Regions from separate parts of the Glutamicibacter sp. JL.03c genome, predicted to be linked through region 1. Evidence: riboswitches for the same ligand, from Rfam matches in the RefSeq annotation. Region 1 holds a riboswitch; each other region holds the start of a gene.
What was found. Region 1 has a riboswitch for thiamine pyrophosphate ahead of OF385_RS12140 (ECF transporter S component). Riboswitches for the same ligand answer to the same signal wherever they lie in the genome.
Positions count from the first base shown of each region.

Region 2: linked by a shared signal. The riboswitch ahead of thiM (hydroxyethylthiazole kinase) and the one ahead of OF385_RS12140 (ECF transporter S component) in region 1 are both predicted to bind thiamine pyrophosphate.
Region 3: linked by a shared signal. The riboswitch ahead of thiC (phosphomethylpyrimidine synthase ThiC) and the one ahead of OF385_RS12140 (ECF transporter S component) in region 1 are both predicted to bind thiamine pyrophosphate.
Region 4: linked by a shared signal. The riboswitch ahead of OF385_RS01690 (3-oxoacyl-ACP reductase) and the one ahead of OF385_RS12140 (ECF transporter S component) in region 1 are both predicted to bind thiamine pyrophosphate.

Region 1 covers NZ_CP107575.1:2,616,192-2,623,420, reverse strand. The annotation lists gene OF385_RS12160 (Na+/H+ antiporter subunit E) at 1-58, shown strand, start outside; gene OF385_RS12155 (monovalent cation/H+ antiporter complex subunit F) at 55-321, shown strand; gene mnhG (monovalent cation/H(+) antiporter subunit G) at 321-725, shown strand; gene OF385_RS12145 (DUF4235 domain-containing protein) at 778-1,029, opposite strand; TPP riboswitch at 1,103-1,226, shown strand; gene OF385_RS12140 (ECF transporter S component) at 1,291-1,911, shown strand; gene OF385_RS12135 (ATP-binding cassette domain-containing protein) at 1,908-4,235, shown strand; gene OF385_RS12130 (aminodeoxychorismate lyase) at 4,232-5,107, opposite strand; gene cls (cardiolipin synthase) at 5,362-6,771, shown strand; gene pabB (aminodeoxychorismate synthase component I) at 6,758-7,229, opposite strand, start outside.
Region 2 covers NZ_CP107575.1:60,828-68,056, forward strand. The annotation lists gene OF385_RS00290 (uracil-xanthine permease family protein) at 101-1,378, opposite strand; gene thiD (bifunctional hydroxymethylpyrimidine kinase/phosphomethylpyrimidine kinase) at 1,408-2,835, opposite strand; gene thiE (thiamine phosphate synthase) at 2,832-3,473, opposite strand; gene thiM (hydroxyethylthiazole kinase) at 3,466-4,260, opposite strand; TPP riboswitch at 4,250-4,344, opposite strand; gene OF385_RS00310 (GntR family transcriptional regulator) at 4,382-4,747, opposite strand; gene OF385_RS00315 (hypothetical protein) at 4,744-6,339, opposite strand; gene OF385_RS00320 (aldehyde dehydrogenase family protein) at 6,443-7,229, shown strand, end outside.
Region 3 covers NZ_CP107575.1:2,464,066-2,471,294, forward strand. The annotation lists gene OF385_RS11410 (FecCD family ABC transporter permease) at 1-975, opposite strand, end outside; gene OF385_RS11415 (FecCD family ABC transporter permease) at 972-2,015, opposite strand; gene OF385_RS11420 (iron-siderophore ABC transporter substrate-binding protein) at 2,073-3,122, opposite strand; gene OF385_RS11425 (helix-turn-helix domain-containing protein) at 3,316-4,089, opposite strand; gene OF385_RS11430 (GTP pyrophosphokinase family protein) at 4,320-5,042, shown strand; tRNA gene OF385_RS11435 (tRNA-Met) at 5,166-5,239, opposite strand; tRNA gene OF385_RS11440 (tRNA-Thr) at 5,287-5,358, opposite strand; tRNA gene OF385_RS11445 (tRNA-Thr) at 5,878-5,949, shown strand; TPP riboswitch at 6,126-6,235, shown strand; gene thiC (phosphomethylpyrimidine synthase ThiC) at 6,231-7,229, shown strand, end outside.
Region 4 covers NZ_CP107575.1:357,208-364,436, reverse strand. The annotation lists gene fepB (Fe2+-enterobactin ABC transporter substrate-binding protein) at 199-1,230, shown strand; gene OF385_RS01695 (LLM class flavin-dependent oxidoreductase) at 1,227-2,555, opposite strand; gene OF385_RS01690 (3-oxoacyl-ACP reductase) at 2,552-3,352, opposite strand; TPP riboswitch at 3,436-3,529, opposite strand; gene OF385_RS01685 (hypothetical protein) at 3,553-4,173, opposite strand; gene OF385_RS01680 (HNH endonuclease family protein) at 4,388-5,104, shown strand; gene OF385_RS01675 (hypothetical protein) at 5,237-5,446, shown strand; gene OF385_RS01670 (bifunctional metallophosphatase/5'-nucleotidase) at 5,621-7,229, shown strand, end outside.

The sequences.
Region 1 (7,229 bases):
CGATGCGATCAAGCACGAATGCGGACCCAACCTGATGCGAATGAGGGGCAAAAAATGATGGAAATCGTGATGTGGATTTGCGGCATCATGCTCGGCCTGGCCACCCTTGCTTGTGTCATCCGCGTAGCCAAGGGGCCCTCGATCCTGGATCGCGTGCTGGCCCTGGACGTGATGCTGCTGATCATCTCCGCGGCCCTGTGCCTGGAGATGGCCTTCAACCGGCACACCGACTATTTGCTGTTCGTCATCGCCGCCTGCACTCTGGGCTTCATCGGCTCGGTCACCGTTTCGCGCTACGTTTCCGATCAGAGGAATGCCTGATGGAGATGTTCTTGGATATTCTCGTCGCGGTGCTGCTGATCCTGGGCTGCCTGATGTCGCTGATCGCCGGGATCGGCCTGCTCACCTTCCCCGACATGCTCACCCGCATGCACGCGGCCACAAAACCGCAGGTCCTTGGATTCCTGCTGATCTTCGCCGGGCTCGCGATCCACCTGCGCAGCTGGGCAGTGGTGCCGCTGCTCCTCCTGGCCTGGGGCATGCAGCTTCTGACCGCACCGGTATCGGCGCACATGATCGGTCGTTCGGGCTACCGCACCAAGCACGCGGCCAAGGACTCGCTCTACGCAGATGAGCTCAAGCAGGTCGTTGACAAGGTCGGCAGCACTCCGGGCACCGGCGCCATCGACATCTCGTCGAAGGAAGCGGAGAAAGCCGAAGACTAGAGAGCAGAAAGGCGGCGTCCCACCCATGGTGGGACGCCGCCTTTCTCGAGAACTACTTGCTGAAACGCGCGACGACCTTGTTGGTGCCACGGTCTGCCAGCACCTGGATGGTGGCGGCAACAATGGATGAGAAGATCGCAAATCCCAGAGCCTGGCGCAATGAGGCCTCAGCCGCTTCTTCGCTGCCCTTGCGAGGAGCCTTGTTTCCGGTAAAACCCTTCCACAGCTGATCAACCAGCTTGCTGCCGACAAAACCGGCGCCGATAGAAATACCTGTGGTGGCAAGTTTCTGCACTGTATTCATTTTGCCCTCGCTTCAATGTCGCGACTTATCGTTCCTCTGCCCAGCATACCTGCGGTATGGTAGGTGGGCAGTAATTTTCCGACAGGGGAGCGTCAGACTTCGAAGCTGGAGTCGCAAGACGCTGAGAGTGCGATAGATCGCAGACCCTCGAACCTGCTCCGGCTAGTACCGGCGAAGGAAGTCGAGCATCTCGGATGCGGACGTGGGCGCAGCGCGCCTTCAGCCCGTACATCTCCCCTCCTTGATATAGGAGGACCAACAATGAATCCAGCAGCAGCAAAGCCCCGCCAGGGCTGGCGCGTCGTCGACATCGTCACCGCATCGGTGATCGCCGTCGCCTCGGGCGTCATTTTCTGGGCCTGGAGCGCAGGCTACGGGCTGTTCTCCCTGGCTTTCGCAGCATTCCCGCCAGCAGCCGCACTGTTGACCGGTGTCTGGCTGTTCCCTGCAGTGCTCGGCGCGCTGATCATCCGCAAGCCGGGTGCTGCGCTGTACTGCGAACTGCTGGCCGCGGTCATCGAAGCGCTGCTCGGATCCCACTACGGGCTCACCGTGCTGATCTCCGGACTGGTCCAGGGACTGGGCGCGGAACTGGTCTTCGCGGCCTTCCGCTACCGCAAGTGGAATCTGGGTGTTTCACTGCTCGCTGGCCTGTTCTCCGGATTGTTCGCCGGTGTGTCCGAGGCCTACATCCTGGCGTACTACGTTGAATACACCCCGGCGCTGAAGCTCTTCCATGTGGTTGCCACCGGCGTCTCCGGCCTGGTTGTTGCCGGCCTGCTCTCATGGCTGGCCACTCGCGGCTTGGCGAAGACCGGCGCCCTGGGCGCCCTGGCCAGCCGCCGCGCGCATCTGGAAACCGGAAAACTGGCCGCAAAATGAGTTCGGTGGCCAATACCGGTGCCGCTTCTGCCACCCGCCGGGGCACCGAGATCATAGCCCGCGGATTCGGCTGGCACCACGCCGAACGCGACAAGCCAGCCATCGCGTCACTGGATCTGGAAATCCCCGCGGGTCAAAAGGTCCTGCTGGTCGGTCCTTCCGGGGCCGGCAAGTCGACCTTGTTGCATGCCCTGGCGGGCCTGCTGGAAGCCGATGACTCCCAGCAGTCCACCGGGCAGCTGCTGATCGACGGATCCGATGCCTTCGCCCGGGAGCATCCCGTCGGCCTGATGCAGCAGGATCCGGAAACCCAAGTGGTGCAAAGCCGGGTGGCCGACGATGTGGCCTTTGGCGCCGAGAACCTGGCGGTGGATCCGGCGATCATCCGCCAGCGCATTCCCGAGGCGCTCGACGCGGTCGGCTTGGGCATGCTGCCCTTGGACCATCGCACGCAAGAGCTCTCCGGCGGGCAGAAGCAGCGCCTGGCCCTCGCCGGGATCCTGGCCATGCAGCCGGGAGTGATGCTGCTGGATGAACCCACTGCCAACGTCGACCCCGAGGGCATCGAGCCCTTGCGCGATGCTGTGCTGAACGCCGCCGAGGTTTCGGGCGCCACGCTGCTGGTGGTCGAACACCGGCTGGATGCCTGGGCCGGGCATATGGACCGGGTCATCGTGCTGGAACCAGGCGGCGGCGTGGCCCACGACCTGGATCCGCGGCGATTGATCGATGATGAAGAACTGCGCTCTGAATTGTCGGCGGCCGGATTATGGGTGCCGAATTATCTGCCGCAGGTGCCAACCGCCGTCACCGAATCTGGCGAGCCGCTGCTGGAAGCACGGCAACTGGTCAGTGCCCGCTCTGGCGACGCGCCGCGGACCCAAGCCGTGGATCTGTCGGTGCGCGCTGGCACCGCCACGGTGATCCGCGGCGAGAACGGCGCCGGGAAATCAACCCTGGCCTTGACCATGGGCGGCTTGCTGGTCCCGGCGGCAGGCCAGTTGCAGGCTGCCCGGGGGCTGGCCAACGGGCTGGATGCTTCACCCTTCAGCTGGAAAGCAGGAGCGCTGATCGGGCGGATCGGCTCGGTCTTCCAGGAGCCGGAACACCAGTTCGTCACCCAGAGCGTGCGCGAGGAATTGGCCTTCGCCCCGCTGCGCGCCAAAGCCAGCGCAGGCCACGAGCTGAAATACGATCCGGCCGAGGTGGATGCCCTGGTCGACTCGCTGCTGGCGCGCTTGGGACTGGGACATCTTGCCGACGCGAACCCTTTCACCCTCTCGGGAGGGGAGAAGCGCCGCCTGTCGGTGGGAACCGTGCTTGCCGCAGCTCCCCAGGTGCTGATCCTTGACGAGCCGACCTTCGGGCAGGATGCCAATACCTGGCGGGAACTGGCCGGATTGCTGGTGGAGCAGCTGGAGAAGGGCACCGCCATCATTGCGGTGACCCACGATGAGCATTTGGCCAGTGTCCTGTCCGCAGGGGAGATCCGCTTGGCGGCCGGCGCGCCTCAGATGCCTGCTAGTGCGCGGGGACCGGTGCTTGATGCGCCGGTGGGCCGTAGCTGGCTGGCCAAGATCAATCCGCTGGCCAAGCTGGGCGCGGTGGCCGCGGCCACCTTGCCGCTGATCACCACCCTGGACTGGGTTTCCGCCGTGGTGATTGTCGGCGCGACCTTGCTGGCCTTTCCGCTGGCCGGGTTGGGCGTGGGACGGTTCTTCAAGCGGGCCTGGCCCTTGCTGGTGGCCGGGGTCATCGGCGCGTGGGGCATTGCGCTGGTGGGCCAGGACAGCGGAGCGGTGTATGCGCAGTTCGGGATCTTCAGCATCACCGAAGGCTCGGTGCACGGGGGCATCGCCACCGGGCTGCGGGCCTTCGCCTTGGCACTGCCCTGCATTTTGCTGCTGGCCACTACAAATCCCAGCGATCTGGGTGGGGCGCTGTCGCAGCAGCTGCGGGTGCCGCACCGCTTTGTGCTCGGAGCGCTCGCTGGCATGCGCCTGCTGGGGCTGATGGTGGAAGAATTCTCCACGCTTGGCTTAGCGCGCCGGGCCCGCGGCGTGGGCAGCTTCGGTACGGTAGCCCAGCGCATCGGGGCGAAGCTGGGGCAGTGCCTGGCATTGCTGGTCCAGGCGCTGCGGCGGGCCGGACGGCTGGCAGTGACCATGGAAGCCAAGGGCTTCGGCCTGGGCGAGCGGACCTGGATTCGCACGGCAAGCTTCACCGGCAAGGATGCCGCCGTGCTTGCGGCTGGCATCGTTTTGGGAGCAGTGGCTATCGGTGCGGCCGTGCTGGCCGGCACCTACAACCTCGTCTGGGGCTAGCGGATTGCGTCGCTGAGGGCGCTGAGCTCGTCATGCAGCTCGGCGTCCAGTCGCAACGGCTTGGCATCGATGGTGCGCACCGGGGTGAGCAGCCGGATGGAGGAAACCAGCCAGACACCGTCGGCCTGGTAGAGATCCTCGGGGCGCAGCGGGCCATAGCCCAGTTCCCAGCCGTTCTGGGCTGCCGCGTCGAAGATGGCGCTCTGCGTGGTGCCTGGAAGGATGCCGGTTTCCAGCATCGGGGTCAGCAGGCGCTTGGTCTCGCCATCACGCTGGGCTACCAGCACCGTGGAGGTCGGTGCTTCCAGGATGATGCCGTCGGCCGAGGTGAAGATGACGTCGTGGGCGCCGTGCTTGCGGGCGTAGCGCAGGGCGGCCATGTTCACCGAGTAGGAGAGCGTCTTCGCACCCATCATCAGCCACGGGGCGCGTTCTGCCAGTTTCGAGTCGTAGCCGCGGTCCAGCAATAAGACGTCGACTCCGGTCTCGCGCTGTTCCTTGCCCAATGCGGGGGCGGGGGTGACGGTCACCCAGCAGATCGCTGGATCCTCATCGTGTTCACCGCGGGCTGCGATGAGCTTGACCACGGCTTCTTCGGCACCGCCGGTGGCATCGAAATCGGCGACGGCGGTATCCACGGCGGCATACCAGCTGCGCGCGTCGGGGATGTTCAGGTCGGCCAGCTCTGCCGAGGTGGCCAAGCGGGCCAGGTGGGCCTCGAATTTCCTCACGGCCTGGTTGGTGTAGAGCATCGATTCGAAGACCCCGTCGCCGCGGGTCACTCCCTGTGCGGTGACGGGAAGCTGGGGTGCTGCAATGTCGGCCAAGTAGCCTGCCGGATAGGCCGGATCCAAGAATACTAGTGAGCTCATACCTACAGATTATCGAACCGACGCCACATCCGTGACCTTTGAGTTCAGGGATGTTCAGACATTGCGGGGAATCTTAGATAAGCTAGGCGAAGGAATTTGAGCTGTCATGCGCAGATCAGAGCCGAAAATAGCGACGATCATCGTGCGTAGCCAAGGGGTGTGCCATAGTGTTGCCGAGTAATGAAGTGCTGGTGCAAATCGGTGGCGTGCTGTGGAGCATCCTGGTTGCCATCGAACTTGCTGTGCGGTACTTCATGATCGGCATCGTGCCCGGCAACCGCCGTCCCACCACGGCGATGGCCTGGCTGCTGGCGATTTTCTTCATTCCGGTGGTCGGCTTGCTGGCCTATTGGCTTTTTGCCAACCCGCGCCTGTCCCGCCGCCGGCTGGAAAAGCAGCAGCGGGCCCATGAGCGGATCATGGACGCCACCGAGCACATGCAGATGCCCGAAGAATTCCACTCGCAGGAAGAATGGGTTGAATCCGCGGTGGAGCTGAACCGCAACCTGGGCGCCATGCCGCTGGAAGGCGGCAACAGCGTCAAGGTCATTTCTGACTACCGCTCTTCGATGGAATCGATGCGGGAAGAAATCGACAAGGCCACCCGGTACGTCCACATCCAGTTCTACATCATGGGTGATGACGAGGAATATGTGGGACCGGTCCTCGAAGCCCTGGAACGCGCCGCGCAGCGCGGGGTCCATGTGCGCTTGCTCTTCGATCACCTCGGCACCTTGCGGGTCAAGGGCTATGGAGAGTTGAAGAAACGCCTGAAGAAGTCGGGCATCAACTGGCGCCCCATGCTTCCCATCGACTTGATTGGCCGCCGCTGGCGCCGCCCGGATCTGCGCAACCACCGAAAGATCCTGGTCATCGATGGCGAAGTCGGATTCACCGGCAGCCAGAACCTGATCGAGCCGGGCTACAAGCGCAAGTCCTCGCACAAGATCGGGCGCGAGTGGGTCGAAATGATGCTGCGTGTCGAGGGCCCTCTGGTACGAAGCCTGGATGTCACCTTTGCGACCGACTGGTGGCAAGAGGATGACGACCAGGAGGTGCTGTTGGATATGAACGAGGCACGACACCCGCTGGCCTATGAAGAGCGCCCGGGGTCAACCCTGGCCCAGCTGCTTCCCAGCGGTCCTGGCTACGGCACGGAAAACAACCTGCGCCTGTTCAATACGTTGATCTACTCGGCGTCCGAACGCCTGGAAATCACCAGCCCCTACTTTGTTCCCGACGATTCGCTGCTCTATGCGATCACCACGGCGGCGCAGCGTGGCGTGGAAGTCGAACTGTTCGTCTGCGAAGAAGGGGACCAGTTCCTGGTCCACCATGCGCAGCAGTCCTACTACCAGCAATTGCTGGAAGCCGGCGTGAGGATCCACTGCTACCCGGCCCCTATGGTGCTGCATACCAAGTGCTTCACCGTGGATGATGATGTCGCCGTGGTCGGTTCCTCGAATATGGATATGCGTTCATTCAGCTTGAACATGGAAATCTCGGTCATGCTCTTGGGCAAGGACATGGTCAATGCCGTGAATGAGGTGCAGAATCACTACCGGGAGATTTCCTCGGAAATCACCTTGTCGCAGTGGCGCCGCCGCCCGCGCATGCAGCGGTGGATCGACAACGTGGCACGATTGACCGCTACCTTGCAGTAGTGGCAGGGAATCTGGTTCCCAGCGCCTGGAGCACTCCGCGCGATTTGGTGATGACCTCATCCCATTCATCTTCGGGCAAGGAGTCCGCGGTGATCGCTCCGCCCAGGCCCAGCGACAGGCGCCACGACCCATCCGGCAGCTTGTCGCACACCAGGGTGCGAATGACCACGGAAAAATCCGCGGCGCCATCGGCCCCGAGATAGCCCACCGCTCCCGAGTACAAGCCACGTGCCCGCTGGTCCTCCAATTCGTCCAGGATGTTCATGGTCCACAGCTTGGGCGCACCGGTCATCGAGCCCGGCGGGAATGCTTCCCGCAAGGCATCGGCAGCATGCTGAGGGGCCTGCAAGGTCGCGTCGATGGTGGAGACCATCTGGTGCACAGTGGCGTAGGATTCCACGGAGCAGAGCCGGGTCACGCGCACCGATCCTGGCACCGCGTGATGGGAGAGATCATTG
Region 2 (7,229 bases), 1.0 Mb from region 1:
TGCGTCTCTTGCCTAACCAGCCGGGGATTGCATCAAAAAGCCGGCCGGTCTCGCGAATAACGTCGCAAAACCGGCCGGCTGAAAAAATTCTTTTAAACTCTCAGGATTCTTTCGAATGATCCACGAGATCGTTGCCGCGCAGCGTGGCCACGGCACGCATCGAGTGGTAGACCACCAAGGTGGCAATCGAACCCAGGGCGATGCCGCCGAGCTGGAACTGGCCGAAGCTGATATCGCTGGTGACGGCAATGGCGATAATCAATCCGGTGCCCGCGGTCATCAGGTTGATCGGGTTGCCGAAGTCGACCTTCGCCTCGATCCACAAGCGGGCGCCGACGATGCCGATCATGCCGTAAAGGACAATGCCCAACCCGCCGATGACACCCACCGGGATGGTGCCGACCAGGGCACCGAACTTCGGCAGGAAGGCCAGCGCCATCGCCACAATGGCCGCCACCCAGTAGGCGGCGGTGGAGTACACGCGGGAGGCGGCCATGACGCCGATATTCTCCGCATAGGTGGTGGTGGCAGAACCGCCGCCGAGACCGGCAACAACACTGGCGGCGCCATCGGCCATCAGGGCGCGGCCGTTGAACTTCGACAGGTCCCGCCCGGTCATCACGCCTACCGTGCGCACGTGCCCGATGTTCTCGGCAATCAGCACGAAGACGGCCGGCAGGAACATCAGCGCGGTATCAAAGTGGAAGCTCGGAGCGGTGAACTGCGGCAGGCCGACCCAGCTGGCCGACTGGACCGCGCTGAAATCCACTTGGCCCTGCGCCAACGCCGCCAAGTAGCCCAGAACCAAGCCGACAAGAATCGACAGGCGGCCCAGCAATCCCTTGAAGGCCACCGTGGCCAGCACCGTGAAAATCACCGTCAGGAACGTGGTCAGCGGGACATCGGTCATCGGAGCGAGCGTCGCGCTGGCGAGGTTCAAGCCGATCAAGGCAACGATCGTGCCCATCACCACCGGAGGCATCAGCGCATGGATCCAGCCGGTGCCGGTCACCTGAACAATCAGGCCCACCACGAAGAGCAGGGCGCCGGTCATCACGATGCCGCCCAGCGCGCCAGCCATGCTGTGCGACTGGGTGGTGGAGATGACCGGAGCGATCATCGCAAAGGAGGAGCCGAGGTAGCTGGGGACCTTGTTGTTGGTCATCAGCAGGAAGATGATGGTGGCCACGCCGGTGAACAGCAAGGTGGTGGTGACCGGGAAACCGGTCAAGGTGGGGACCAGGATGCTGGAGCCGAACATCGCCAGGATGTGCTGGGCGCCAATGGAAATGGTTTGCGGCCAGTGCAGCCGTTCCTCCGGGGTGACGACCTCGCCCGGGGTGATGGTCTTTCCGTTGCCGTGAATGCTCCAGCTCATGCAATCCTCCAGATCGTGGCCCGCGCGTTTCAGGCCGTAGGAAATTCTACTCGGTTCTGCCGCGCCTGATCGAAGAAGGCCACTTCATGTTCTGAAGATCGCATGAATGCCACCCGCATCCGTTCGCGCAGCTCGGGATCAGCCTGCTTCCATGCTTCGCCCACCATGCTGATGGCGCGTTCGGTGGCGCGGTCGAATGCCTCGGACGCATAGGTCACCAGCCACTGCTTGTACGGGTGCCCCTGGTGGTTGGCCGAGGCCAGGCGCTGGCCGATGTCCTGGTAAAGCCAGTAGCACGGAAGGATCGCGGCAATCAGCTCGGCATAGCTCGAGGCGGACGCGGCCAGATGATTCACGTAGTTCAGCGTGATGGCGCTGGGGTTCGCTCTGCCCTCGGCCAAATAGCTGCGATGCAGCTGCAACTCGCCTTCCAGGATCTCGCTGGCGGAATTCGCCCAGAAGCGCTGCGCCTCAAGATCCGGGGCCAAGGAGCTGGCCTCGGACAATACCTGGGCGTAGCGCTGCAGGTACAGGGCATCCTGGGCCAGATAGTATTCGAAGTCCGCCTTGGCCAGCGTGCCATCGGCCAGCTGGGTGATGAACTCCAGATTGTCGATCGAGTCGCGCAGCCCCTGGATCTGCTGCCACCAGCCATCCATCGGATCGGCGTCGCTGAAGAAGTCGGCAAAGTGGTTCACCGGACCGTGCCCGCTGCCGACGTTCAGTGCATCGGCCGCGCCGATCGCGCGGAACAAATACGCCTTGGCCTGTTCGAGGGCGCCGACCCAGTCGCCGGATGCCGCGAAAAGGGTGGCCAGGGCGCTGGAGAGGGTGCAGCCGGTGCCATGGGTGTTGTTGGTATCGAGGCGCGGGTTGCTGAACTCAGCCAGCACGCCCTCGCTCGAGACCAGTGCGTCGGGGCAGAGCTCTCCGTCCAGGTGCCCGCCCTTGGCCAGGACCAGTGCATCATGCTTGGCGGCCAGGCGTTGCGCTTGCTCCAGGGCCTGCGGCCAGCTGGCTGCTGCCGGTTCACCCAGCAGAGTGGCTAGCTCCAGCAGATTAGGCGTGATCACCGAGGCGCGGTCCAACAGCGAATCGAGCACCGTTTCGTCCTCCAGGAGCCGGTCTCCGCTGGTGGCAACCATGACCGGGTCCAGGACCACGGGGGCATCGACCGTATCGAGCCATCCATTGACTGCGCGAATCACCTCGGCGTTGGCCAGCATCCCGATCTTGATCGCATCGATCTGCACGTCGGCGCTGAGGGCCTCCAACTGGGCGAGCACGAACTCGCCGCCGATGGCCTGCACTGCGCTCACCCCTTGGGTATTCTGTGCGGTCAGCGCGGTGATCACGCACATGCCGTATCCGCCATTGGCGGCGATGGCTTTGAGATCCGCCTGGATTCCGGCTCCGCCCGAGGGGTCAGAGCCGGCGATCGAGAGAATGTTTTTCACTGGGCCGCCGCCCAGGCAGCGACCAGCTGTTCGCTGGCTTCTTGCGGGTTCTCGGCATTGCAGATGGCCCGGACTACTGCCAGCCCGGAGCCGCCACCGGCGCGGATGGCGCCGGCGTCTTCAGCGGTAATTGCGCCAATGGCGACGCAGGGCAGCTCGGTCAGCGAGGCGGCACGCGCAAAACCATCCAGGCCCAACGGAGTGGGATGGTCCTTTTTGGTGGGGGTGGCGCGTACTGCGCCGACGCCGAGGTAGTCGATGGCCTCGGCATCAAGATTGGCCTGCGCCAGCTGTTCATCGGTGGAAGCGCTCAGGCCGATTATGCCTTCGCCGATGATCTGGCGTGCCAGGCGCACCGGAATATCCTTCTGCCCGATATGGATGCCATTGACCGCGGCTCCCGCCGCGCGGGCAGCCAGGAACACGTCGATCCGATCGTTGATCAGCAGCTTCGCCTTGCCCTCGGTGAGCCGGGCCGCGAGGCAGGACAGCTCGAAGAACTCCCGCGCGGTCTCATCCTTGGCCCGAAGCTGGATCCACTCGATGCCACCGGCCACCGCGCCTTCAATGACTTCCAGGGTGGTGCGTGGAGTGCAGCTGGCGGTGTTGGCAACCAGGTATGCGCCGATATTATCCATGGTTCAGTTCCTCGTACTTCAAATTCTGCAGTTCTTCAGGTTCGGTGGCGGCCAGGGCGTCCAGGAAGGCGACGGCGAAGCTGCCGGGGCCGTTGCTCGCTGCCAGCGCTTTTTCTGCGGCAAGGCCGTAGAAACCGTGGGCGGCGATGGCCGCTTCGAAAGGGTCCTCGTGTACCGCGAGCATGCCGGCGTTAAAGGCGCCTAGCGCGCATCCGCCGCCCGTGATCCTGGTCAGCCCGATGCCGTTGGTGTGCACCAGGACGCTGCGGCTTGCATCGATGATGGCGTCGGCTTCACCGGAGATGGCGACAACGCATCCATGTTCGCTGGCCAGTTCGCGTCCGGCATCCAGCGCCGCCTGGACGGTATCGGCCGAATCGACGCCGCGGCCGCTGGAGTCCTTGCCTGCCAGGGCCAGGATTTCTGAAGCATTGCCGCGGATCAGGGTGGGGCGCTGCTGCACGATACGGTGTGCGAAATCGGTGCGCACGGACAGGGCGCCCACGGCTACTGGATCCAATACCCAGGGGGTTCCGGCGGCGCTCGCCGAAGCTACCGCTTCCTCCATGGCAATCATTTGCTCGGTGCTGGGAGTGCCGAGATTCACCAGTACCGCAGAGGCCAGGGCCGCAAACCCGCCAGCCTCGCCGGGCAGGTTGGTCATGGCCGGTGAAGCACCCGAAGCCAATAAGACATTGGCGGTGAAGTTGGTGACGACAGTATTCGTCAGGCAGAAAACCAAGGGGGAGCGTTGCCGGTATTTTTGGGCAACGGTAGGCAGAGTCATGCGACATCCCTCCGCTAGCGTGAACTAGATCAGGTTCGACGGGTTTCATCTCAGTCGGCTTCTCCGACACCCCGTGTCACTGATTTAGAGAGTACGCAGAAGGGTTGCCTAGAACAAATCCTTACCGTTCACGTCGCGCCACCAAAGCCTTCAGCGTCGCTGCATCCACATGTTGCGCGGCAGCCAACTGCCACAGGTGGTCGACCGCTGCCACCAGATCTTCCTGCGTGTCTACGGGTTCGGATCGGGCATTCACTATCGTGCCGGCGCGGCGCCTCGAAGAAATAAACCCCTCAGCTTCCAACTCCTTGTAGGCGCGGGCCACCGTTCCGGCGGCTACTCCGAGGTCTGTGGCCAGCGCACGCACGGTCGGCAGCTTGCTCCCGGCGGCTAATTCGCCGAGGTTGATGAGAGAGGCGATCTGCGAACGGATCTGTTCGTAGGGTGCGGTGGCTGCTTCAAGATCCACAGTGATCTGCGTGCTCATGAGGTGATGGATTTCTTTAGTGACTTGGCTACGCCGCCCACGGGGCGTTCAAGGAATACGACCGCAGGCCACAAGAAGACCATGACCGCGAGGAACTCTAGTCGGACAGGATATTCGTAGCCGATAACTACCATGGCAACGATAGCCGCGGTAATGGTCCGCAAAGAGCGAAGCTCCAAGACTCGGCGGTACCAGATTTCTTCGTCTGCCGAGACATCCCATGCCATGTTGGCTCTGCGCGTGAACCAGATGAATCCTAGGTGCGCAATGATCAATACGACTACTAGGGCGATGACGGTAACTTTCTTGGGCGCAACGAATCCCCATAGGTAGTCCAGCGGAGGAAAAATTAAGAAGTATGTGCTCGTGGCGACGAGCAATCCGGCGCAAATATATGGCCACAGGGGCAGGTTTGCCGAATGTTTGTTGGCGGCAGAAATCTGGCGTGAAACCACATTCACATATCCCAGGTACAGCGCATTGAGGGCAAGATAGAACAGCGCCGCCCCGGTGAGAATCACCAACATCCAGGTCACACGTTCGGCTGCAGGCATCGCGTATTCATCAATCTCAGGCAGAAGCTGCCAAACGACGAAAAGGACAATGAATGTGAGCGTTGCTGTTGCGAACTGCAGTGAAAGTAGCTGCTCGCGCAGCCTGCTGGACTGAATTTTTTTCCTGACCGTGACATTTTCAAAATCTGTCGGTGGTCGCCAAAGCAGCATGACTGCCGAAATGCCCAGCACAGCGTAATTTGCTGTCGCATCCAAGGTTCCGCCGATTCGGGACATGCTTTCCATGAAATCGATACCCGCACCCGTCCCATCGATATAGCGTGAGGATTCATTATGAAACCATTGGGCCTTGTAGTGCAGGGCTTCTCCGGCCTGGACCGTGATCGACACCGTGACAGTGCGGTAGAGGCGGTTCAACCATGTGGTGCGGAGCAGCTGGTTATTGTGCTGTGAGATGCCCGGCAGTGGTTTGCGCCGAAGAATGACAGTGGAAGCGATCACCGCTGCCAGCATCAGGAACCCTAGGCTTGCGTAGAGGAACGGTAGGACCTCGCCTGCGGCGCGCAAACCATCCTGCGAAGGGCTGTTGGAATAATAGTCATCGGTGCTGATTTCAAGCTCGGGTACAGGTGCAATGGCTGTGACATCCCGAACCGAATAGAGGCTCACGCACGCTAAGACCAGAACGATGAGCAACGCGGCCACTAGCATCTTGGGTATGGGACTGGTCAAGGAACGTGGAGTGAGGGTCGCGGTGCGTAGCGGTTTTAATTTGCGCGGCCAGGTGTACTGGCTGGCGATATAGATGAAGGCGATCCACACGCCCGGGGTGGCTGCCACCGCAATGCCCACCGCGGTATCGAGGGTACTTTGCTCATCAATGGGAACGTTGATGGCATCACTGAACCAATTTGAGGAGCTGCTGGCGAAGTAGCCAATGATTGCGCACCAAAACGCATGCCTCCGTGCGCTATTGAGCAAGTTACTGTCATTGGTTGGGCCATAGAGTCGCAACAAAAAATAAACGATCATTGCAGCTACCGCGAACGTGCCGAATTGTGATGACAGAGATTCCATGAGTTCCTCCCGAAGACCTTTAATGTATCAAATGCTTGATACATTATGAATCCCGTTGCAAATTATCCGATGGAAATACTGCTCGGTGGCGTACGCTCAGTTCATGGGTCTGTTTACCTCTACTCCATTGCCCGAGCCGGTCGGCGATTCCGCCCCTCCGGTGGACGAGCATCCGTCTCGCATCGCCACGGTGCTGAACCATCTGCGTCGTTCGGCCGATGCACGAATTACCCATCCGCGCCGCTTTAGGATCCAGCAGCTGCGTGCCTTGGAGAAGATGCTCGAGGAACATCTTGATGACTTCCTCCAGGCATTGAACGATGACCTGGGAAAAAGCCCCACCGAAGCCAAATTCGCCGAGGTCGACGTGGTGCGCGCCGAAATCGAATATGCACTGAGGCACCTGGCCGAATGGATGGACAGCACCGGGGTGAAGGTGCCCCTGGCACTGCAGCCAGCCATGGCCAAGATCGAGCCGCGCCCTCTGGGAGTGGTCCTGATCATCGGCGCGTGGAACTACCCGCTGCAGCTCGTGCTGGCGCCATTGGTCGCCGCCATCGCCGCCGGCAACGCCGCGGTCATCAAACCCTCCGAACTAGCTCCTGCCACCTCCGGCGCTTTGGCGAAATTCCTCCCGCTCTATCTTGATGAGCGAGTCTTCGCGGTCATTGAAGGAGGAGTGGATACTTCAACCGAGTTGTTGGCCGCTCGTTGGGACCATATCTTCTATACCGGCGGGGAGCGGGTTGCCAAGATTGTCGCCATGGCGGCCGCAAAGCACCTGACCCCGACTACGCTGGAACTCGGCGGAAAGTCGCCGGCGGTCGTGGACAACCATTCGCCAGCCACCGCCAAGCGCCTGGCCTATGCGAAGTTCATGAACGCGGGCC
Region 3 (7,229 bases), 150 kb from region 1:
CACCAGCACGAGCAGCGCACCGATCAGAGCCGCCGGTATAAGCCTTGATCCGCGGGCCCCGACCAGCCGGTTGGCGATGGGGCCGGAGAGGAATGCCACGAACGCGATGGGGCCGGTGGCTGCGGTGGCGAAAGAGATCAGTCCGACGGCCGCCATGATCACCATGATCCGGGTGCGCTCTACCCTCGTGCCCAGGGCCGCCGCGGTGTCGTCGCCCATCTGAAGACTGTCCAGGTATCTTGTCTGGCTCAACAGCAACGGTCCGAGGATGCCCAGGGCGATCAGCGCGGGCAGGGTGTCAGCCCAGGTGCTGCCGTTCAGGCTCCCGGTAAGCCAGCGAGTGGCTTCTTGCAGGTCCCATTGCCCAGCCTGGGTCAGCACCCAGCTAATCAGCGATTCCAGCATCGCAGCTACGCCGATGCCAACCAGGATCAACCGCGTACCGGCGGCCCCGCCCTTGTAGGAGAGCAGGTAGATCAGCGTTGCAATGACCAGCCCTGCCACGATGGCGAAAACGGAGACCACTGTGCCCGAGAGCGACAGGATGACAATCGCGAAGGCCGCCGCGGCGGAGGCGCCGGTACTGATGCCGATGACGTCGGGGCTGGCCAATGGATTGCGCAGCAAGGTCTGGAAGCTCACCCCGGCCAAGCCGAAGCTCAAGCCGGCCACCAGGGCCATGGCGGTACGCGGCAGCCGCAGGGTGCCGACGGTGAAACTCGCACCCGGGACCTTGTGGCCAAGGATCACTTGCCATACCTGGGCTGGTGAATAATTGGTCTGCCCCAGGCACAGGCTGGCTATGACCATGGCCAGCACCATCAAGCCGAGAATGGCAATGATAATCCTCCGTTCCCTGGTGCGTTGTCCGCGGGCATTGCGCAACTGGTTGATCAGGGTTGCGCGTTCGCCAGTGCTCGTGGTCAGCGCATGGGCCGTGGTCTGTGTTCCGGCTTGTGTGATAGATGTGTTCACAGTTCTCGTACCTTTGAACGGCGCACCATGAGAATGAAGACTGGCGCGCCAATCAGGGCGGTCAGGATGCCAACGTCGAGTTCTCCGGGCCGGGCGACGATGCGTCCGAGGATATCGGAGAACACCAGCAAGCCAGCTCCTGCCAGCGCGGAGAAGGGCAGGAGCCACCGCTGGTCAACGCCCAACAGCAGGCGGCACATATGCGGGACCACCAGTCCGACAAAACCGATCGGGCCCGCCATGGCAGTAGCGGCACCGCAGAGAATGACCGCCGACAGTGCCGAGACGGCGCGGACCAGCATGACTTTTTCCCCGAGCCCGGCCGCGAGTTCATCGCCCAGGGCCAGGGAGTTCAGCGAATTGGCGCTGCCCATCGCAATGAGAAGTCCCACGGCCAAGAAGGGCAGCATGGGGGCTACGTTGGCGAAGGTCGCCCCGCCAACCCCGCCAATTTGCCACGAGCGGATGATGTCGGCCAGATCCGCTCGGGGCAGCGAGATCGCGGTGACAAATGATGTCAGCGCCGCCGAAGTAGCCGCGCCAGCCAACGCCAGTTTCAAAGGGGTCGCTCCCCCGCGTCCCATGGAGCCGACCACGTAGACGAAAACTGCGGCAACGGCCCCGCCGAGGATCGCGGCCCAGATGTAGCCATGGGCGGTGGTGATGCCGAACCAGGTGATGCCCATGACCACGGCGAGGGATGCACCCATGTTGACGCCGAGGATGCTGGGGTCCGCTAGCGGGTTCCTGGTCACCGCTTGCATGATCGCCCCGGAGAGCCCCAGGGCCGCGCCGATGACCAGCGCGAGGACAGTGCGGGGCACGCGTTTGACAACTGCCGCTTGGGATACGTTGTCGCTGTGGCCTTGCAGCCCTTCCCATATGTCTGCCGGCGAGACGTTTCTGGCTCCGATGGCCACGGATCCGAGGGCCAGCGCAAGCAGGATGAGAATCGCCATGACCAGCCAGAACAGACGCCTTTGGCGAGGCTGACGAATTAGTTCGCCGGCCTCGCCGCGACGGGTCGCTACTTCATTCATAGTGAGGGGTTTCCCCGACCTTCAGCTTTCGGTGTGCAGACAGCGGTGATCAGGCTGTTATTTGCCGGCCTTTGCTGCCGCTTCATCAAGCAGGTCCAGGTAGTCATCGAGCACCCAGGAAATCGCCAATGGAGTGGGATTGGCTGCGGTTCCCAGTGGTCCGCTGCCGTCCAGGGCGACGATTGCATCGTTTTTGACTGCCGGCATCTGGGAGAGCAGAGGATCTGCTTCGAGCGTGTCGATGAGGGAGTCATCACCGTAGGTGACAATGACGTCGACGTCCGAAAGCTCATCAACATTCTCTGCGGAAATTTCTCCGGAGAATTTAACTTCACCGCTGGATGCTTGGGCGACAGCCTTCGGTGTGGTCATGCCAAGATCATCGAAGAACGCGGTACGGGTGTCGTGGGTGGTGTAGAAGTTGACCGTGGACAGATCCGATGGGTCAACGTGAGTCACGAACATCACCGATTTTCCGGCGATGTTCGGGTGCTCATCGAGGCCTTCAGCAATCTCCTTTTCGATGCTTTCGATCATTTCCTTGCCTTCGGCTTCTTGGCCCATGGCTCGGGAACTGAGTTCGATGTTCTCGCGCCAGCTGGTGGACCAGGCGGCTTCGGGATAGGCCACGACTGGAGCGATTTGGCTCAGAATCTCGTAGTCTTCCGCGGTAAGACCCGAGTACCCGGCCAGGATCAGGTCAGGATTCGAGTCAGCGACAGCTTCGAAGTCCACGCCGTCGGTTTCGTCAAAGAGCACGGGAGCCTCTCCGCCGAGTTCAGTGAGTTTCTCTTCGACCCAAGGCAGGATGCCGTCGCCATCGTCGTCGCCGAAGTTTGCGGCGGCCATGCCTACCGGGACGACGCCGAGGGCCAGCGGAACTTCCTGGTTGGACCAGTTCACGGTGGCAATCCGCTCAGGTTTTTTCTCGATTTCCGCGGTACCCAGCGCATGTTTGATGCTCTGGGGGAAGCTCTGTTGATCTTCAGACGCGGCAGCTGTCTGTTCTTCGGAGCCGGTCGCGGCTGATGAGCAACCGGTCAATGCCAGTGCTGCGGCTGAGATGAGAGCAAGAGGTTTCCAGAAGGTGCGGCGTAATGCGGGCATGGGTGATTCTCCACGAGGTGTCAGCGAGTGTGCCCAACTTTCAGGTGCTGATGACAACAAGGACAACGTCAAGTAATACGAATGAGTCCCGTTTAGCAATCCACTTAGGTGAGCCTTTCCTCCCTATCATATGGATCGCGTCAAAAGTTCGCAATCACGCGAAATTGACAATATTCGCGCGAAACTGACACGCCTACTTGGTGTCGCGGAAAGATGAAAGCGTGAACCCGGTGTTCCGGCGAAACGCCGCTCCCAACGAACTCTGCGAGCTGAACCCCAAAAGTTGGGCGATATCTTGAAGATCTTCCCCGCCTGCCACCATCTCCATGGCTTGCTGGGCATGCAATGAACCCGCCCATCTCGAGTATCCGATACCGGTTTCCGCCTGGAACGCCCGGGAGATGGTTCGTCCACTCACCCCCAACCGGTCGGCCCATTGCTGAAGACTGGGCGCAGGCTTCGGCTGGCCGATCATCTCTGCGACTATCGGCTGCAGTAATTCGGACTGCGGCACGTGAATAGCCAGGCACCCCGGCGCGGGTTGAAGGTTATCCATCGCCGCGGCTTCCGTGATGGCACGCGACTTTGGCGTCAGCCCAGGATCCGCCAGGCGTTCCAAGAGCAGACGCAATAGCGGGGCAATGACTACGGGAACAGGCTCTTCGGCAATCGAATCAACGCTGGTGATTCCGAAATGGCTCATATTGCACACGCTGTCCGCTCGGGCAGCCCCCTCGTGCAAAACACCTGCAGGCATCCAGACTCCTAGCACCGGGGTGATGGTCCACGTCTTCGGGCCAACGCTGACCGACGAGACTCCCTGCTGGTTCCAGAGCAGCTCATGCGTCGGATGGGAATGTGATGGCCAGCAGGTGTCCACCTGAACGCGCTCCTGAAAAAATCCGATGACAAATGGAACGTCAATCGCGCCGGCTGCATAGGTCGGCAGCATCCGCTCTTCAATCATGTCCCGCACTCCTTTTCGCAAATCACCACGTCCACCCGATAGATTCACGACTTCTTCTAGCTTAATTCTTAGACGGATGACCTACGCTAAAACTATAGAGCGTTCATGTCTGTTGACTTCGCCCCAACCTGTAGAGGTGATTTAGGATTTCCACTCCATATCCAGAGGAAAATAGCGGCGTCATCCCGCTGCCTTCTACGGCAAATCTAAGCTCTGGCGAACTACAAGAAATGTCTCAAGCATTCCGGCTTCAGTTCCAGCGTTTCATGATGGAATACCAATTTGCCGTCGACGAGGTACTCACCAAGGTTTCCATTCTTCGTGAAGAGTTCCTCTACCTGCACAAGTACAACCCCATTGAGCACATCACCTCCAGGGTGAAAACGCCTGAGAGCATCATGCGCAAAGTGAGCCAGAGGAATATCCATCCCTCGCTCACGGCAATCCGCGAAAACATCAGCGACATTGCCGGCGTCCGCATCACTTGCAGCTTCGTGAAAGACATCTACAAGGTACTCAATACCTTGACGGCGCAAAATGACATCCGCGTCATCCAGATCAAGGACTATATAAAGAACCCCAAGCCCAGCGGATACAAGAGCGTGCACGCCATCGTTGAAATCCCCGTCTTCCTCTCCGACGGGCCGATCGATGTCGTCGTCGAGCTGCAGATCAGAACGATCGCCCAGGATTTCTGGGCCAGCCTGGAGCACAAGATTTTCTACAAATACGATGGTGAAGTACCAGCGCATTTGGCTACAGAACTCGCCGACGCCGCGGCCGTGGCCACGAAGCTTGATATGCAGATGCAGCGGCTGCACACAGAAGTTCATGGCCATGATGCCAACAGCGAGAAACCCGAGGGCCAAGAAGTGGATTCTGACGTAATCCAAGGTCTGTTGATGCTCGCCAAGGAAGCCTCGACAAGCAAGGAACAGGGCGAGAAAGAGTAGCTGCACCCTGAACGATGAAATGCCTCCGGCTGCAAATTTGATGCGCTCGGAGGCATTTCAATTTTCAGAAGTTCCGGGGACGAGAAAGCCCCGGAATCCAACAGGATTCCGGGGCTAAATCTGTAGCGGCGCCGGGACTCGATCCCGGGACCTCACGATTATGAGTCGTGCGCTCTAACCAGCTGAGCTACGCCGCCACAAGTGAGAAGCAATCCAGTAGAAGCCAAGAAGGCTTCTCACTCAGAGCCCCCTGCCGGAATCGATCCGGCGACCTCGTTCTTACCAAGAACGCGCTCTACCACTGAGCTAAGGGGGCAACGAGTAAATACTCTACACGGATTCTCGTGCAAACAAAAATCGAGATCTTGCTGTCCAACGACGGCTTGAATCGCGAATAATTACTAGTCAGAACGAGCTTTACCAAACCCTCTGGTTCAGGCGGGACGATCCTTGGCACAAAAGTGCTTGGGTGACGATGCTCACTGAGCGGAATTTGGTGGCCAATCCCAGATAACAGCCAGCCGGATACGCCGTTCATTCCTCCAGCGAATCCATACCTGAAACCTCGCGTTCCCAAGCCAGGTAGTGTCGACCAATGGAGCCGCGCGATAAATCCAATGCGCCTGGCCAATAAATCTCTTGTCGCCGTATTCCATCGTTGGCTGATCGGAAATCGAGAGCCTTTCGTCGCGATTATTCCGACCATCATGAACATCCGGATGGCGCTTGGCATATAGCCTTCATTCATGACTTGAGTAGGACTCTTGTGACCTCAACTACAAATGCGTTCAGGATTTTGCAAACACCAAAAACCTGTGTAGAGTATTTACTCGTTGCCCCCTTAGCTCAGTGGTAGAGCGCGTTCTTGGTAAGAACGAGGTCGCCGGATCGATTCCGGCAGGGGGCTCGAAATAAGAGAGACAATCTGGATCCAGATTGTCTCTCTTTTCGTTCTCCGCGAACTTTATTTCTGGCTCGAAACGGGCCAATTTTTCTTCGTTCTTTTACCGGTTCCCTTCATCGCGTTGCAGTCACGATGTGGACTCTGGTTGCCTCCACCAGAAATTTTCGTGCTAGTGTCATCTGCGACCACACGGGAGCCCCATGGCAGGGGCTGAGATCGGACTGCAGCTGTCCGCGACCGTTGAACCTGTCCGGGTAATGCCGGCGAAGGAAGTGAGTTTCTCAATGGAACAATTTGAACAGCATTCCGCCCACTCTCTCGCGTTTCGCGAAGCCGATGGGATTTCAGTTCCGGTTACGCAGATCAAGCTTGCGGACTCCCCCAATGGCCAGCCCAACGAGCCAGTGGTTGTGTATCGCACCAGCGGGCCGGGAAGCGAACCAACGCAAGGACTGACACCGTTTCGGGAATCCTGGATTCTTGAGCGTGGAGACGTGCAGAGATATGCGGGGCGCGCACGGAACCTGCATGACGATGGCCGTTCAGCGGTCCGACGGGGCACCGCAAGCGAAGAGTGGGCAGGACGCTCCGCTCCCCCGCTCAAGGCCGCTGACGGGGCAACGGTGACGCAAATGCACTACGCTCGCGCCGGGATCATCACCCCGGAAATGCGTTACGTTGCCCTGCGCGAGGACTGCGATATCGAACTGGTGCGCAGCGAACTTGCCGCCGGACGAGCGATCATCCCCTCGAATATCAACCATCCTGAATCCGAACCGATGATCATCGGCAAAGCATTCTTGGTGAAGATCAACGCGAATATCGGCAATTCCGCCGTGACCAGCTCCATTGCAGAAGAAGTCTCCAAATTGCAGTGGGCCACCAAATGGGGCGCAGACACTGTGATGGACCTATCGACCGGCGATGACATCCACACCACCCGTGAATGGATCATTCGAAATTCGCCGGTCCCCATCGGCACCGTGCCGATCTACCAGGCACTGGAAAAGGTCAATGGGGAAGCGAACGCCCTGACCTGGGAGATATTCCGCGACACCGTTATTGAGCAATGCGAGCAGGGCGTGGACTATATGACCATCCATGCCGGCGTGCTCTTGCGCTATGTCCCGCTGTCGGCGAACCGCGTCACCGGGATCGTTTCGCGCGGCGGGTCCATCATGGCAGGGTGGTGCCTGGCCCATCATGAAGAGAACTTCCTCTACACCCACTTTGACGAGCTCTGCGAGATCTTCGCCCAGTATGATGTCGCCTTCTCCTTGGGT
Region 4 (7,229 bases), 1.3 Mb from region 1:
GCGTCTTAGTGTGGAAAATGATCTTCAGCACGCAACCAGCACCCACCCCAGCAGAATATAGACTGATCAATGAAGGATTTCATAGTCTCTGAAGACCGAAGGTCCACAAGATCATCCAATACCGTGGTGGACTATGGAACTCGTTGTCGGGTTCTTGATCGACACCATGCAACAAGCCAAGGTCAGGGAGTAGCGTCAGTGCATTCAATTTTGCCCAAGGCCGCTGGCCTCATCCTAACCTGCTTTCTCGCGCTTTCTTTGGGCGCTTGTACCTCTGCGCCAAATCCTGAAGCCCGCGAAGCCAGCACCGCCACTGTTGAAGCCGACGGCTGGCCGCGAATGGTCACCGACGAAACAGGGGACCTCATCAAGATTCCGTCCAAGCCCGAACGCATTGTCTCGACCTCGGTATCAGTGACCGGCACTTTGCTATCCCTCGATGCACCGGTAGTTGGCACCGCGGTTGCCCCGCAGAGCCCAGCCACAGACAAGCACGGATTCCTGAGCCAGTGGGCGGACGTCGCTTCAAAGCACTCGGTCGACGCACTCTATGAAATCGGGAGTTTCGATCTTGAAGCCATTCGGGACCGCAAGCCTGATTTGATCCTGGTCTCCGCTTCAGGAGCGGATTCCGAATTGGAGCACTTGGACCAGCTACGGGACATCGCTCCAACACTTCTGGTTGATTACACCGAAGAGCAATGGACCTCGTTGAGTGCAGACCTGGCCAAAGCTACCGGGACCGAGGCCGCATCAACCCGAAATAACGAGATCATCAAGCAACGTTTTGCCAGCCTCAAGGAATCGTTAGCGATCCCATCTGGCACCACCGCGTCGATTCTTTCCTATCATCAGGGAAATATCTCTCCGGTGGCGCAGAGCACCGGTCCTCATGCGCAGCTATTCGAGGCACTCGGTTTCACCGTGGTGGATCCTCCGGAAGAATTTGATACTTCCACTCAGGAACGCGAGGATTTCTCCTTCACCAGTTATGACGGTCTAGCGAAGTCGCTTTCCGGAGATGCAACGTTCCTGCTATCCTCCGACCCGGAAATCTTGCAGCAGTTCTCCTCCGATGAAACCCTGGCGCATATACCTTCCATCCGCCAGGGAAACGTCTTTGCCCTTCAAGAATCATTCCTCATGGATTTCTATTCGGCACAGGAAATCCTGGATTACTTCGACAGTGATTACCCCGGGCTGAAGCCCGAAACTCAAACCCAGGATTAGCTGCACTCAAGTATCGCTGTTTGCGGGACACCCAACCCAAGATTTCCGCGCAGGGTCGCTGACTCGTAGCTGGTACGGAATCTGCCGCGTCGCTGCAGCTCCGGAATGACCAGCTCGACAAAGTCCTCTAACGCACCCGGCAGCGACGGAGGCATCAAGTTGAACCCATCCGCGGCGCCTTCATCGAGCCAGCGCTCTATCTCATCCGCAATCATTTCCGGTGTTCCCACCATCGTGCAGTGCCCGCCGCCAGCGGCCAGCAGGCCAAGCAGTTCACGGACCGTCGGCTGATGCAGCTCTATGAGGCGCAAAATGGTGGTGTACCTACCCGCCGGTCCGGTGAACTCTTCCAGGGGCGGCAGCTTCGGAACGGGCTGGTCCAATGGCCATGAGCTGGTGTCCTGCTGCAAAAATACACCCAGTTGGCGCAGTGCATCCTCGGTGGGCAGCAACTCGTTGAGCGTGCGCTGTTTAGCTTGGGCTTCTTCCAGCGTGCGCCCCACGTAGGTAACCAATCCCGGCATGATCAGGGCTCGGTTCTCCGTTCCTCGCAGGTCCTTGGTGCGGCGCGAAATATCGCGGGCGAATTCGGCTGCCATGCCGCGGTCGGCCGCTACCGAGTAGATCGCTTCGGCATGGGCGGCGGCTAGTTCACGTCCGGCGGGCGAGGATCCTGCTTGGAAGAGGACCGGTTCGCCATATTGGGAGTTGGGCATATTCAACGGACCCCGCACCGCAAAGTGCTCCCCTTCGTGATTGATTTCCTGGAGCAGGGATGCATCGGTGAAGTTCCCCTCCCTGTCAATCCGGACCGCTTGCTGGGGGTAGGAACCCCAGAGCTTGTGCAGAACATCAATGAATTCACCGGCCCTGGCATATCGTTGCGCGTGCGCGGGCAGTTCGCCGAGCGAGTGGTTCTGCGCTTCAGTGTCCCACATGCTGGTCACCACGTTGATGCCGGCACGCCCCTGCGAGAGATGCTGCAAGCTGCCTAGCATGCGAGCAGCATGGAACGGCGAGTAGAAGCTGGCGGAGATGGTGCACACCAGTCCGATGTTCGTGGTGCATTGGCTGATGGCAGATAGCAGTGTCACCGGTTCGAAGAACCAGGTGGGGCCAGCCTGCGCGGCACTGGATGACACCGCTTGCCCATCGGCGAAGAACACCGCATCGAGCAGTCCCTTTTCGGCCAGTTGCGCCAGCTGGATGTAGTACTGCGTTTCCGAAAGCTGCTCGGCGGCCGAGTCCACGGCCCGCCAGGCTGCTTGGTGATGGCCGGCGCCATAAAGGAACAAGTTCAGGTGCACTTGTTTCTTCTGGCTCATCCTTTCACCAGCCCGCCGTCAACGATGAGGTTTTGGCCGGTCACTCCGCGAGAATGCGGCGAGGCGAAGAACAGCACGGCATCAGCCAGTTCTTCAGGCGAAGTGACCCGCCGCAATGGTGTTCCAGCGGCGATCAGGTCGAATACTGCCTCGGGCGTCGCAGCGGAGGCGTCCGTGGTGCGCAAAAGTCCGCCGGAGACCATGTTGACGTTGATCCCTTCGGGGCCGAGATCATCGGCGAAGGTACGGGTCAAGGACAAGAGGGCAGCCTTGGTGGCGGTGTAGTCATGGTACGGCACCACGGGGTGCTGGAACAGATTGGTGCCGATGTTGATGATGCGTCCAAAACAGGCTTCACGCATCCCCGGAAGTACTGCTTGGATAGCTGCAACAGGGGCTAGCACCGATCCGGCAAACTGGGCGCTCAGTTCTGCCGCTGAAATCGCTTCCGCCCTTGAACGCGCGTCGCCGTTGAAAGAGAAATCCACCAAGGCGTTGTTCACCAGCGTCGAGACCGGACGCCCGAAGTGGTTTCTGATCTGGGCCGTCATCGATTGCAGTGCGTCTTGGTCGCGAACGTCGGCGCGGATGGCAACGGCGGTGTCCGGGTAGAGCGCGACGAGCTCTTCAGCAGCCTGTGCCGAAGAGCGGTAATTAATTGCGACTTTCGCGCCCGCTTCGAGGAACGCCCTGCTGATGGATGCGCCAAGTCCTCGCGCCCCGCCGGTGACCAGAATGACCTGATCTTCGAGTGGAAGGGCAACTGTGTGTGCTGACGTTCGGGTATCCGTGCTCATCGTGCTTGAACTCCTTGACGGCGTCTTGGGCGAACGGAACCTGGCCAAGGACGCGAACGGTTCAACCTACAGGGTGCACACATGCGCTGAATCTAGGACATTCCCTTCGCCAGTACTAACTGGATCAGGTTCAACGGGTTTTCTCTCAGCCGCCCTGCGGCACCCCGTGTCACTGCTCCCATTTGTAGCACATCCAAGTCCTAGCCGTAGAACATTACTTCATAGATCCCGCGAGTTTCGGGGGTAGGTTCTTGGACAATCCAAGCTTCCCCGCCCTGTGGAACGACGAACTCCATGCTTATTTCATTTGCCGGAATCGAGCACCGTAGTGACTTCTCGGCAACCACTTGTCCATCCTTTTGCGCAACAAGTCGAACGGCGCCGACCCCCTGGCACGCGAACTGTACCAGATTTTTCTGTCCAGCCGTGGTCTCGACGGTCAAATGATCGCCCAGAGCTTCCCCTTCTTCATTAGCGGAGTAAGTATTTGCTGAACCTGCTCCCGAGCTGAACCCATTCTTTTCAAGAAAATCGGATTCTAGTTCTTCACGTGATCCAGTCAGACCATCATGGTTCATGATCACGGCGCCAAAGCCGATCATCGGCGGGAAGAGATCGGTGATGTCATCAGAACCGTACTCCGCTTCCCCTGATGTTTCTTCCCCAACGCCCCCTGCCCTAGTGTCCGAAGTTGATTCTTTTGGAAGTTTCAATTGAGAAACCGGGGTGGTGCACGAGCACAGCCCAAAAATCAGAACTAGGACCAGCGGCAGTTTCCGCTTCACAGGCACTCCAATATGGCTGAGGATGAACTTTATCATTGACCTTATGTTAGGAACCTGAATTAAACAACGCACGTCAAATCATAGAAACGGTATCGTTATACAAGCTTGAAATGCTGGATGAATCGAATTCACACCGATCTCACACTCAAACACGTGTCAGGTGCAGCTAATCGGTCCACCCCTGCTCATATAGTTTTCTAGGGGCATGGCCCCTTGACCCTCTTCCACTTCCTAGGAGCCGTACCACCGCATGCGCCTGCTGCGTCGCACCCTCTCATTTGCACTCATCGCCTCATCCCTCGTCCTCACGGGATGCTCCACCCTCGATTCCATCGAGCAGCACCGCGTTCCCGACGCGCAGGCTGACACCACCTGGGACAGCGCAACGCAACGCGCAAGCTACTCCGAGTCGCTTGAGCTGCTCGCGAAGATCGATATCAAGGGCCGCGCGCCGAAGACCGGGTATGAACGCGAAAAATTCAGCAAGGGCTGGAAAGACCCAGACCACAATGGCTGCGATGCGCGCAATGACATCCTGGCTCGCGACTTGGAAGACGTGAAATACAAATCCGCTTCCAGGCCCTGCGTGGTACTCAGCGGAACCTTCCACGACCCCTACACGAATACCACCATCAACTTCGTTCGTGGCCAGGGCACCAGCACCGCGGTCCAGATTGACCACGTCGTCGCCCTTTCGGATGCATGGCAAAAGGGAGCGCAGCGCTGGGAAGAAAACGCCCGGTTCAAGTTCGCCAATGACCCGCTGAATCTCATGGCCTCGGACGGTCCGACCAACGCGGCAAAGGGCGACAAAGATGCCGCTTCGTGGCTTCCGCCCAACAAGCGTTTCCGTTGCGAATATGTCTCCCGCCAGACCCAGGTCAAAGCGAAGTACGGGGCTTGGATGACCAAGGGTGAGCACGATGCCATCGAGCGAATCCTGAAAAACTGCGTGAAGCCAGCATAATGTCGCAGCAAAAGATCCTCCTTAAGGCTTATCGTCAAATTGATAGATTTGTGGCACTATGGATATTAGTCAAGCCAATAGCCATTATGTTCACTGACTGCTGGCAAAATTCTCAGCTGCAAAGGCTTAGTGATGAAGACACGGTTGTCGGGAGCTCTCCTGTTGTTTACCAGCGTTTGCCTCTTCGGCTTTGCCCTGAACACAGCTCATCGGGATACCGCCATGGCCTGCTGGGTACTGTCCACGATTTTCTTCATTCCAGCAGCCATGCTCATGCTCGGAGCTATCGTTGGCGCCTCATCGGTCACCGCCGCCAAAACACGCCAGAACCGACAGCGCTAGCCTCCTGACGATATTTCAAAGCAACGCATCAACTGCAGGCTGGTGCGTTGCTTCGACTATTTAACCGCTAGTTTTCGTTGCCCTGAAACAGCAATTTAACCTCCAGGCATCGACAGGTTCACCTAGATGCGATAGACATAAGTCTTGTCACACTCGTCACTTTTAGGAGTACCCATGTCTGCATTCAGGCAGATGAGAAAGCTCAGTCTTGCCTCCCTGGCTACCCTCTCGCTGGTAGCCACCGGAACCGCCATGGCCCAGGCAACGTCCACCGAGGAATCAACCACCAGTGCCTCCCCTGCGGCAGCAGATGCTGTGACCCTGGACCTGGTTGGCATCAATGACTTCCACGGCCGGATTGCTGCCGATAGGGATTCCGCCGGCGCAGCAGTCCTCGCAGGGGCCGTTGATCAATTGCGTGCAGAGAACCAGAACACGCTTTTCCTCTCGGCAGGCGACAATATCGGAGCGTCGACCTTCGCTTCCGCGTCCCAGGAGGACACTCCAACGATCGATGCGCTCGGCGCCGCCGGACTGGATGTTTCCGTCGTAGGCAACCACGAGTTCGACAAGGGCTTCGAGGACCTGACCACGCGCGTCACCGACCGCTACGCGGCAGCCACCGGCCAGTCCGGCGAGGACTACGCACTGGGTGCCAACGTCTATAAGGCCGGCACCAAGACTCCTGCGCTCAAAGAATACGCAATCCGTGAAGTCGGTGGACTGTCTGTTGGCTTCATCGGCACCGTCACCGAAGATGTCCCATCGCTGGTCTCCCCCAGCGGCATCTCCGGACTGGACTTCGGCAGCGAAGTCGAAGCAGCTAACCGTGTAGCCAAGGAGCTTAGCGACGGCGACGACGCAAATGGCGAAGCCGACGTGATCGTCCTGCTGACCCACAATGGCTCGGCCAGCGCCGACTGCTCTGCCATCGCCGGAGAAACCACTTCCTACGGGGATCTGGTCCGCAATGCCAGCGGCGATATCGACGCGATCTTCTCAGGCCACACGCATTCTTCCTACGACTGCTCGATCGCTGGTCCTGACGGCGAACGCCCGATCATCCAGTCGCACCAGTATGGAACGACCCTGGGCAAGGTCAGCCTCAATGTTGATCCAACCACCGGTGAAGTCCTGAACGCTTCCAGCACCCGCTTGCCACTGGCCACCGAGTCGGCCGACGGCGAATGGACCGCCAACTACGAAGCCAGCCCAACCGTTGCAAAGATTGTCGAAGAGGCCGAAGCAGAAGCTGAAGTTGTTGGCAGCGTTGAGGTTGGCAAGATCTCTGAAGATATCTTGCGCGGTGGCGACGTTCCCGGTGCGGACCGCGGCGTCGAATCAACGTTGGGCAACACGGTAGCTGATATCCACCTGTGGGCTACGTCCAACGACGATTTTGCCGGTGAGCCAGCCCAGATTGCCTTCATGAATCCTGGCGGCCTTCGCTCAGACCTGCTATATGGAGAAGACGGCACGGTGACCTATAAGGCGGCGGCCGAGGTCCAGCCGTTTGCCAACACGCTGATCACCTTCGACCTCACCGGAGCGCAAATCCGCGAGGCACTGGAACAGCAGTGGCAGCCGGAGGGTTCCGAGCGCAGCAAGCTGCACCTGGGCATTTCGGATGGCCTGTCCTACACCTACATCGAAGACGCGGCAGCGGGTGAGCACATCCAGGAGATCACCTTCAATGACGAACCATTGGACGAGTCGGCTACCTTCCGCGTCGCCGCCAATGCGTTCTTGGCTACCGGTGGCGATAATTTCACCGCCTTCGCTG